2 regions of the Saezia sanguinis genome follow, and region 1 is predicted to be linked to the other one. Evidence: predicted binding sites of a transcription regulator. Region 1 holds the regulator's gene; the other holds the start of a gene.
The links. Region 1 encodes FNR, which switches genes on or off when oxygen is low (the NO sensors DNR and NnrR bind a similar motif). Its sites were predicted from a motif close to TTGATNNNNATCAA; they were not measured.

Region 1 (5,372 bases):
CCAACCGGTGTGGTCAAAGGCCCCTTGATGGAAACCACATAGTCACGCACAGCCTCCAGCGTTTCATCCGGCAGCCAGACATCTGCGCCATAGACCTTGGTGGACTTTTCACCAGCATACACTTCCATCCAGTGAATTTGGCGTTTGCCGCCATAGGCTTTGGCAACGGCAGCATCAACCACCTTGATCATGACAGGCGTGATATCCATGCCGGTACCGTCACCTTCAATAAACGGGATGATAGGCTGGTCCGGCACATTCAGAGAATTGTCGGCATTGACGGTAATTTTTTGTCCTTGCGCAGGGACCTTAATGTGCTGGTACATGAACTGTTCCTCCAATGGGTAGAAATATATGTATGACATTCACAGGCAGATAATTTGTCTGATCATCCATACTTATTCTGCCCTGTCAACTGTAAAGAGTGATTTTACGTCTTTTTAAAATCTCTGATTATAGTCCTCTATATAACATCAGATATAAGAGTAACCACCCGGTAGCAGTCAGGTCAGTGCTTCCCCAACGACATACCGGGTCAGATATTAAATAATGCGGGAGAACCGCTCGCGCGTCAGATCGGCCTGCAGATACTTATCAAAAGTCATGGCCAGCGCGCGGACAAAATACCAGCCGAGCGATTTAACACGGAAACCATTTTCGTCAAACTCCATCAGCCCCTGTTCGACAAAAGGTTGCAACTGTGCCAGCTCTTTTGCAAAATAGCTCTTGAAATCAACCAGATAGGCAAGCTCTATTGACTCATAGATGATCACGCCCTGACACATAATGGCTGAGATCACAGCTCGCCTGACCAGATCATCACGGTCCAATGCGTAACCACGCATAACAGGCAGATGCCCCTGCTCCACCTGGTCCATATAGTCTTCAAGCTCTTTGGCATTCTGGCTGTATACGGCGCCCACCTTGGAAATGGCAGAAATACCCAGGCCAATCAAGTCACAGTCGGCATGTGTACTGTAACCCTGGAAGTTACGGTGCATGCGCCCATGCCGCTTGGCCACGCTCAAGCTATCTTCCGGCAGGGCGAAGTGGTCCATTCCAATATACTCGTAACCGGCCTTTTGCAACCGGCTGATGGATTCACTCATCAGATTCAGACGGGTTGCGCCGTCGGGCAAATCCTCATTGTGAATTCGCCTTTGCGGTTTAAACCGGCTGGGCAGATGTGCATAACCATATACGGCAATGCGATCCGGTCGTAATACCGCAATCTGATCAAGCGTCTCATTAAATGATACCTGCGTCTGTTTGGGCAAGCCGTAAATCAAATCGACACTGATCGACGTGAACCCGATGTCACGTGCCGCCTGCATCAGCGCAAACACCGATTCCGTACTCTGTACACGGTGAATCGCCTGCTGAACCTGATGGTCAAAGTCCTGAATGCCCAGACTCAGACGGTTAAACCCCATATCCCACAGATTCTGCAGCCGCTCGCGCGACACCGTCCTGGGGTCCACCTCAATGGTGCATTCCAGGCTATCCATGAATTCAAAATGCTCACGCAGTTTGGACATCACCCGGGACAGCTCTTCGTCTGACAGAAAAGTCGGGGAACCTCCGCCAAAATGAATCTGCGACACACGCTGGCGGCTATCCAGTTGCTTGGCAACCAGCGCCATCTCCTTGAGCAACCCTTCCAGGTAGGGCAAGGCCCGTTCATGATGCTTGGTGACAATCTTGTTGCAGCCGCAGTAATAACAAAGAGACTCACAAAAAGGAATATGCACATAAATGGACAGCGGATTGGCCGCAATCGCCCCTACAGTGCGCTGTGTGAGCGCCTGCAGATAATCAGCTTCATCAAAAGCCTCCACGAACCGGTCCGCAGTAGGGTACGAGGTATACCTCGGCCCTGATACATCATAGCGTCGAAGAAGCTCCGGCGTAATCACAAGTTGCTGCATCGTCTTATCTTCTTGTAGTAATAAAAAGTTGACCTCATCGGTCTTGTCTCAATCATACATGCTGCTATACCACTTCTTTCAAAGCAGCCCACACATGAGCCCAACAATATTCTGCTGGAAAGTGTGACATAAGCCCTAAAATCACTGTGCCATTTTACGCACAATATAGGCTTGATCTTAGTCAAGTTATTCCATTGGCGCTACAATCGCTTCATACCTGTTTGATCTGCGTCTATTTTGAGCAAATCTCATAACAGCTAAATTTTTATACAATTTCATTGTACAGATACTGCTCCAGTTTTTATTGACCCAATACAACTAACCTGCATCATTTGCATTAATGTCATGGCATCATTCCCCCACACCAATGTAGCTTGCTCCAACTGCAATATGCGTGACCTGTGTATGCCAGTTGGTCTGACCCAAGATGAAATGTCGAGGCTGGATCAAGTGGTCAGCACACGCCGTAAAATCGGCCGTGGCCATGCTCTGTTCCACTCCGGCGATCCTTTCACAGCAATTTACGCCATCCGTACAGGTTTTTTCAAAACCTGCCTGACATCTGAAGACGGACGCGACCAGGTGACCGGTTTTCACATGGCCGGCGAGCTGGTCGGCCTGGACGGCTTGTGCAGTGACGCCCACATGTGCGACGCCATTGCCCTGGAAGATGCTGAAGTGTGCGTACTGTCCTATGAGCGCATTGAAGCACTATCCCGCGAATTCCCGATTCTGCAGCGCCACGTCCACCGTATGATGAGCCGCGAAATTGTGCGCGACCAGGGTGTGATGATGTTGCTGGGCAGCATGCGGGCAGAAGAACGGCTGGCTGCATTTTTGCTCAACCTGACACAGCGCCTGCACGCCCGCGGCTTTTCCGCCAATGAGTTGGTACTGCGCATGACACGGGAAGAGATTGGCAGCTACTTGGGCCTGAAGCTCGAAACTGTATCGCGAACCTTTTCAAAATTTCAGGAAGATGGCTTTTTACAGGTTAAACAGCGCCATATCCGCATCACCGACCCGGAAAGCCTGAAAGCCCTGACGACAGCAACGGCATAACTCGCATCATTTGTTGCTAACCTGCTGTTATTTTACAGCAACGGTTCTTTACGCCACGTTTCCGGGAGTTCACTCGAACGCCTGACTTGCAAACGAAAAACATGCTCTGACCGGAGTAGCCGCACCTCCATTGTGCGCATATTTGCTAAAATGCACAGATCCTCCACTTGCATTGAGCGCACCCCATGCCAAACATTCTTTCATTACCTCGTTTATTGTGCAGCGCACTTATCGCCGGGCTTTTCTGTATGCATGCCGCCTGGGCACAAACCGCAACACAGCCAAATTCACCCCAACTGAACCTCCCCCGTATTGAACTGTCTGCCGGCATGTACCGGCTTGAAGTCCAGGTCGCCGCAACCCCTTACCAGCAGCAGATTGGCCTGATGTGGCGCGAAAGCATGCCGGAAAACGAAGGCATGCTGTTTATCTTTGACACACCCCGTACACAGTGTTTCTGGATGAAAAACACCTTGTTGCCACTGTCTGCCGCCTTTATCCAGGACGATGGCACCATCGTCAACATTGCCGACATGATGCCGCAAAGCACAGAAAGCCACTGTTCGGACAAGCCTGTCCGCTACGTGCTGGAAATGCATCAGGGCTGGTTTGAAAAGCACGGCATACTGGCCGGAAAACGTTTGACCGGATATCCATTCTGAACACACGCGCCATGCCAGAATTTTGAGTTATGCATTTTTTTTATAACTCAAGCCTTTTCTCACAGGCTGAAAACTCATTTTCTGCAAAAAAATTTTTGTTGCTTTTATCGTTTTTTATCTTAAAAACCACTTTCCCATCTCCACAAAAAAGCAGAACAGCATTACCGGTTCTTGCTGAAAACAACCCCGGCGTTCTGCAGCAACAGGAAAGCAGGGGTTGAAAAACATCATTGTGCACTGCGAGATATTTTTCAAGTGATACAAAATAAATTTCACTATATAAAATATATCAAATGGCAATGTACACACAAAACCCTTCTGATAGCCCATCCATTCAGGTGATTGATCGCATATTCACACTACTGAATATTCTGGCCAGTCACGAAGAACCCGTTTCACTCAAACAGATCAGCGAGCTTTCAGGCCTGCACCCTTCCACCGTACACCGCATCCTGAATGATCTGGTTTGTGGCCGCTATGTCGAACATCCCCAGTCTGGTGTGTACCGGCTTGGCATGCGGCTGCTGGAATTGGGGAATCTGGTTAAAACACGAATCAGTGTGCATGAAGTTTCGTTAACACCCATGCGTGAGCTGCATATGCTCACGCAGCAACCTGTCAACCTGTCGATCCGGCAAGGCGACGAAATTATCTACATTGAGCGTATATACAATGAACGCTCCGGCATGCAGGTTGTCCGGGCCATAGGTGGGCATGCGCTGCTGCATCTGACATCCGTTGGGAAATTATTCTTGGCATACGATACGCCGCAACAAATATACGCTTATGCACAGCGCCGCCTGGCACAAAGCCATACACAGAACAGCATTCAGAAATTGCCTGAGCTGGAAAGTGAACTGGCACAGATTCGCCGCAACGGCCTGTCATGCGACGACGAAGAGCTGGAGCCTGGTGTGAGTTGTTATGGCACAGGCATCTTCAACGATGAAGGCAAAATGATCGCTGGCTTATCCATTTCAGCCCCCACCGACCGTTTAAACCCGGCCTGGCAAAAACTTTTACAGAAAGCCAGCCAGACCATTTCTCGAACATTGGGATACCGTGCCAGCGGAGCCCCTTAAGCGCCCCACATTGCTTGTATTTAATCAATAGAGACCTATTCTACTATCCCTTAAGCAGCTTCAGCCATACTCTTCACATAGGCCCTAAGCGCGCCTTTTTCTGCACTGACATCCAAATGGGTTAAGTACCCCTATTGCGGTTACGTGTACAAGCAGACCTGCTTCAGTGGAAACCCGTACTGCCGTATTTTTCGGAACTCTCACCTTACAGTGGTGTCTAACAAAAGTAAGTATGTCATTGATTTGACATATTTTCACTTTAAGATCAGATCCACCAAGTGATAAAAATCACATTACAAACAAAAACAAAAAGGAGTTTAAACATGAGCGACCAGGTACAACTTGGCAAATATTGCATTTCACCACTGATCCGTCAACTTCCTGACGGCAGCTATTCATCTTCCGTTTCGATCCGAGCCGGGCACGGAAGCACCTCTTTGGACCGGATTGTCCGTTTTGTCCACCGTTTTACGGATGAGCAGGCCGCTAAAGTCTACGCCACCAAAGAAGGCATTGCATGGGTAAAAGACCCGTTGAGACACCGCCGCGGCTGGTAAGATATGCCCCCCGTACGCGTGTAGATGTTCTGTGCGCCAGGGGATATTCATAAACTGATCCGCCACTCATTTTCTTAAACT
Region 2 (5,372 bases), on a different contig from region 1:
GCGCTACCGCGATGACCCCGCGCGATTTTGGCCCCCCGGTGCAGTCACCTCGGGCTGTATTGCCTGAACTGGCCCAGTCAGCGGATACGGTGGCGTTTCTGTTCGGGTGTGAGCGTTACGGCATGTCCAATGAAGATGTGTACCGCAGCCACATGGTGCTGAGCATTCCGACCAACCCGGATTATGGCTCGCTGAATCTGGCGGCTGCCGTGCAACTGGTCGCCTATGAATGGCGGCAGGCTCTGGGTGGTTTTGCTGTGCAGTCACGCACGGTTGATCCGCATATAGCATCGGCGCAAACAGTACAGGGCGTGTTGCAGCATTGGGAAGAGGCGTTGGTGTCGATTGGTTTTCTGGATCCGGCAGCACCTAAAAAGCTGATGCCGCGGTTGAACCAGATGCTCAACCGCACCGGGCTCAGAGAGGAAGAGGCGCATATTCTGCGCGGCATTGCCAGAGCCATACTACAGTCGCAGGTACACAATTGCAGCGACAATTAGCAACAGGCGGCAAGGATTAGCCATTACAACGAAAAGAGTCACTCATGTTTGCACGGCTTAGAGAAGATATCAATTGCATTTTGGAGCGTGATCCGGCTGCGCGCAGCCGATGGGAGGTGCTGACCTGCTATCCGGGGCTGCATGCAGTGATGATGCACCGCTGGGCCAACGCCTGCTGGCGGCATAATTTCAAGTGGCTGGGGCGCTTTATTTCACAGATGGCGCGCTGGCTGACCGGCATTGAAATTCACCCGGCGGCGCAACTGGGGCGGCGTGTTTTTATCGATCATGGCATGGGGGTTGTGATTGGTGAGACGGCTGAAGTCGGCGATGACTGCACGATTTATCAGGGTGTAACGCTGGGCGGCACCACATTGTTTCGCGGTACCAAGCGGCACCCGACGCTGGGCAAGGGGGTGATCGTGGGGGCCAATGCCATGGTGCTTGGCGGGTTCACGGTGGGAGATAGTGCCAAAATCGGTTCTGCTGCGGTGGTGGTGCGCGAGGTACCTTCCGGGGCCACGGCTGTGGGCAACCCGGCCAGAATCATTACCCAGGAAGACGAGAAAGCACCCAAGCAGCCGCAACAGACGGAAGAGTTTAAAGCCTATGCTGTCACGCAGGAAAAAGACCCGATCGCCGAGGCCACGGATGCTTTGGTTGGTGGGATGACAAGCCATGCGCAGCAGATTGAATTATTGTGGCAGGTGCTTGAGTGCATTGCGCGCGAGCATGATATTGAGATTCCGCAGCAGGCGCATCAGAACAAGTTTGATGCAGCACCGCTGGAAAAGCTGAAGTAATGTAAGTATCAAACGTCTTATGCTTTGCCGGTTGTGATGGCAAAGCATAAGCGGTCAATGGTGAGTTTTGAGTCAGTCCAATAGATGTGAACCGCCCGGTTCAGGCGGATGCGCTGTGTTTTTTGAGAATGGTCAGCATTTCATCTTTCAGGCGCAGCTTTTCTTTTTTCAGGGTCTCTACTCTCACGGAAGTATCAACTTCACGGCCAGCTTCCATATTGGAAATCTTGTGGTCGAGTTCGTTGTGTTTTTCAAACAATCTTTCGAAATAGCGGTCTGTGTTTTTAAGCTTGGATATCAGGTCACGGTACTCTGGAAACATAGCGGCTCCTTGTGCAGAATATTGAAGGAAGGTAAATGGATGCGGGAATAGTCTTGTAGAAGACCGCAGCCATCATAAATGACCTTGATTCAATTGTAGCCGACGAGCAGGCCGCATGGGGTATTCTCAATACCATGAGGTATGAATAAATCCGGCGCTGAATTGACAGATGAAAACGCTGTGTTTTATTCTTCGGTTCAGGCATACATGTCTGCCGCAACAATTTCTGATGGGGAGAGAGGCTCATGGAAGAATACACCAATGAACAGCAACTGCTCAACCGCATCAGAGCGGAGCTGTGTGATGGCAGTATCTCGGTGCTTGCCAGGCGGATCGGCAAAGACGTGTCTTATGTCAGCAGGCTGCTGTATCCGGTGGATAAAAAGGGACGTAAAGGCGTTGGGCTGGAAATCATGAAGGCCTGCAATAAAGCGTTTGACCTGCCACTGGGCTTTTGGGAGCAGTCTGCTGCGGAAGTGGTGTTTCAGGCGCATGCCGATGCTGCTGGCTCCATGGTTCAGATTCCTGCGATTGACAGTGTGCTGATCAGGCAGTTTCAGCCAGATTCAGTGCCGGGCATGACGCTGTTGCTGGAGGGGCAGCCGGGCGTGATCAAAAGCTGGCAGGTCAGCCAGTCGTGGCTGCAACAGAATGTAAGGGGTGCTCATCCTCAGAAGCTGTGCCTTTTGACGGGTTTTGGCATGGCCATGCACCCTTTATTCCATCCGGGAGACCCTTTACTGGTTGACCAGGGTGTCACAGCAGTTGAAAAGGAAGGGGTCTATTTTTTCCATGTTGACGGGCAGGGTTACATCCGGCTGTTGCAGCGTATTCCCAAGCCGGGCGGAGGATATTTTCTGCGGGCCAAGGCCAAAAACCCCGATTATGATGCTTTCGATCTGGATGAAAAAACCATGAGTTTCCAGATTCTGGGCCGGGTGTTGATGGTCTGGCGGGGTGAGGCGCTGTAGCCATGCGTTGTGAGGGGAAAATGAGGCGGTGTTTTGACCCGTGTGAGCTTTCAAGAGTTGCGCTCAGGGGTAATTTTTGGCGAAGAGATTTGAGTCTGCTATGATAGGTTTAGCCATGAAAAGCGTGTCAGGCGATTCATGTGAATGATAGTTTTACCTGTGGGGTTTGCACAGACATTCAAATGATAATTATTTTCATCTCGTGCTAGTTGAATCCTCCTGTTGTTCAGGCAGGACGGATTGCCTTTGTTTGTGATTATCGTCAAACTTGTCTGTTAGAGATATGCTCAAATAGGTCTGAGAATAAAGAGGACAGGGTAAAACAAAAATATCAACTTGCTTGCATATACGATGAATATGCTGGAGAAAGGCCATTATGCAGACTTATAACGCAGATGTTGCCATTGTGGGAGCCGGAGGTGGTGGGTTGCGTGCCGCCATAGAGATTGCCAGGACGCTCCCCGATCTGAAAGTTGCTCTCATTTCCAAAGTCTATCCGATGCGCAGTCACACCGTGGCAGCCGAGGGTGGTGCTGCGGCAGTGGTGCGTGACGATGACTCACTGGAATACCATTTTAATGACACTGTTTCCGGCGGCGACTGGCTGTGCGAACAGGATGTGGTTGATTATTTTGTGCAGAATTCAGCCACTGAAATGGTTCAGCTGGAGCACTGGGGTTGCCCCTGGAGCCGTCAGCCCGATGGGCATGTGAACGTGCGCCGCTTTGGCGGCATGAAAATTCCCCGCACCTGGTTTGCGGCCGATAAAAGCGGCTTCCATATTCTGCATACGCTGTTCCAGACCTCAATACAGTTTCCGAGCATCCACCGTTTTGACGAACATTTTGTCATGGACCTGATGGTGGAAGATGGCAAGGTAAACGGCGTGTTGTGCTTTGACATGAAAAACGGTGAGCCTCGGCTGATCAGTGCGCCTGCGGTGGTGCTGGCGACCGGTGGTGCCGGGCGCTGTTACCGTTTCAATACCAACGGTGGTATTGTCACAGGCGATGGCATGGCCATTGCCTACCGGCATGGCGTACCGTTGCGCGATATGGAGTTTGTCCAGTATCACCCGACAGGTTTGCTTGGTTCCGGTATTCTGATGACGGAAGGCTGCCGCGGTGAAGGCGGTATTCTGGTCAATAAGGATGGTTACCGCTACCTGCAGGACTACGGTATGGGCCCGGAAACACCGGTTGGCCAGCCTAAAAACAAATACATGGAACTAGGTCCGCGCGACAAGGTGTCGCAGGCTTTCTGGCATGAACAGAAAAAAGGCCGCGTCATTGAAACCCCGCTGGGGGATGCGGTTTATCTGGACATGCGGCACTTGGGTGAAAAACACCTGCATGAACGTCTGCCGCTGATTTGTGAGCTGGCTGAGCAGTTTGCCGGGGTGGACCCGGTGAAAGATCCAGTGCCGGTGCGCCCGGTGGTGCATTACACCATGGGCGGTATTGAAACCGATGGTGTGACGGCAACGCGCATGCCGGGGCTGTTTGCTGTAGGTGAATGTGCTTCCGTGGGTTTGCACGGTGCTAACCGTCTGGGTTCCAACTCACTGGCGGAAATTGTGGTGTTTGGTAAGGTGGCCGGTGAGCAGGCCGCCAAATACGCACAAGCGCACGCAGGAGTGGATGCACAGCAACTGCTGAGCCAGGCACAGAAACGGTTTGGCGAATTTACCAGCCTGCTGGATGGCAAGGGAACAGAAAACCCGGCTGCGATTCGCGATGAAATGGGCGACACGATGGAAGAAGGCGTGGGTATTTACCGCGACGCTCAAGGGATTCAGAAAACCATTGACAAGCTGGCAGAACTGAAAGAGCGCTATCGCCATGTGCGAGTCAACGACAAATCGCAGGTGTTCAATACCGACTGGCTCTCAACAATCGAGCTGGGTTATACACTGGATGTCGCGCAGACCATGGCCTATTCAGCGCTGAACCGCAAAGAGTCGCGCGGCTCGCACCAGCGTCTGGATGCGACAGAGCGTGATGACGTCAATTTCCTGCAACACACACTGGCTTTTTACCAGCAAGGCACTGTACCCAAGATTGATTACAGCCCGGTGAAGATTACCAAGTCGCAACCTGCCAAACGCGTTTATGGTGCAGAAGGTGAGGAAACGAAATGAGTGATGTCAAAAATACAACACACGATGCCGCATCTGAAAAGACGATCCAGATAGAGGTTTTGCGTTACCGTCCGGATGTCGACCCGGTTCCATGGACACAGGTGTTTGATGTGCCCTGGAAGAATGAAACCTCCATTCTGGAAGCGCTGCAATACATCAAGGATCACCTGGATTCCTCACTGACTTTCCGCTGGTCATGCCGCATGGCTGTATGCGGATCGTGCGGGGTGGTTGTCAATGGTGAGCCCAAACTGGCCTGCTCCACGTTCATTCGTGACTACCCGGAAGGCACAAAGAAACTGAGGGTTGATCCGCTGGATAATTTCGATATTGAAAAAGATCTGGTGGTCAATATTGATCCTTTCCTGCAAAAGCTGGAGTCGATCAAGCCTTACATCATCCGTAAAACGGGTGCGGAAATAGCAGTGGGCGAAGACGGCAAACCGCAGGAGTACATGCAGACGCCGGCACAACTGGCCAAGTTCAAAGAGCTGACTATGTGCATCAACTGCATGTTGTGCTACTCGGCCTGTCCGCAGGTGGCGATGAATGTGGAATTTTTAGGCCCGGCCACGATTGCGCTGGCGACACGCTATAACTACGATTCGCGCGATGAGGGCGAGGCAGAGCGTAAGC

Region 2: the regulator FNR is predicted to act here: its motif matches at 2,849-2,862, upstream of frdA (fumarate reductase (quinol) flavoprotein subunit).

Annotation. Positions count from the first base shown of each region.
Region 1 covers NZ_CAWUGC010000019.1:133,786-139,157, forward strand. The annotation lists gene icd (NADP-dependent isocitrate dehydrogenase) at 1-326, opposite strand, end outside; gene hemN (oxygen-independent coproporphyrinogen III oxidase) at 543-1,928, opposite strand; gene fnr (fumarate/nitrate reduction transcriptional regulator Fnr) at 2,274-2,990, shown strand; gene AACY98_RS14220 (DUF192 domain-containing protein) at 3,176-3,652, shown strand; gene AACY98_RS14225 (IclR family transcriptional regulator) at 3,952-4,734, shown strand; gene AACY98_RS14230 (hypothetical protein) at 5,058-5,291, shown strand.
Region 2 covers NZ_CAWUGC010000016.1:59,233-64,604, reverse strand. The annotation lists gene AACY98_RS11065 (RNA methyltransferase) at 1-500, shown strand, start outside; gene cysE (serine O-acetyltransferase) at 545-1,303, shown strand; gene AACY98_RS11055 (YdcH family protein) at 1,404-1,625, opposite strand; gene AACY98_RS11050 (S24 family peptidase) at 1,871-2,596, shown strand; gene frdA (fumarate reductase (quinol) flavoprotein subunit) at 2,973-4,736, shown strand; gene AACY98_RS11040 (succinate dehydrogenase/fumarate reductase iron-sulfur subunit) at 4,733-5,372, shown strand, end outside.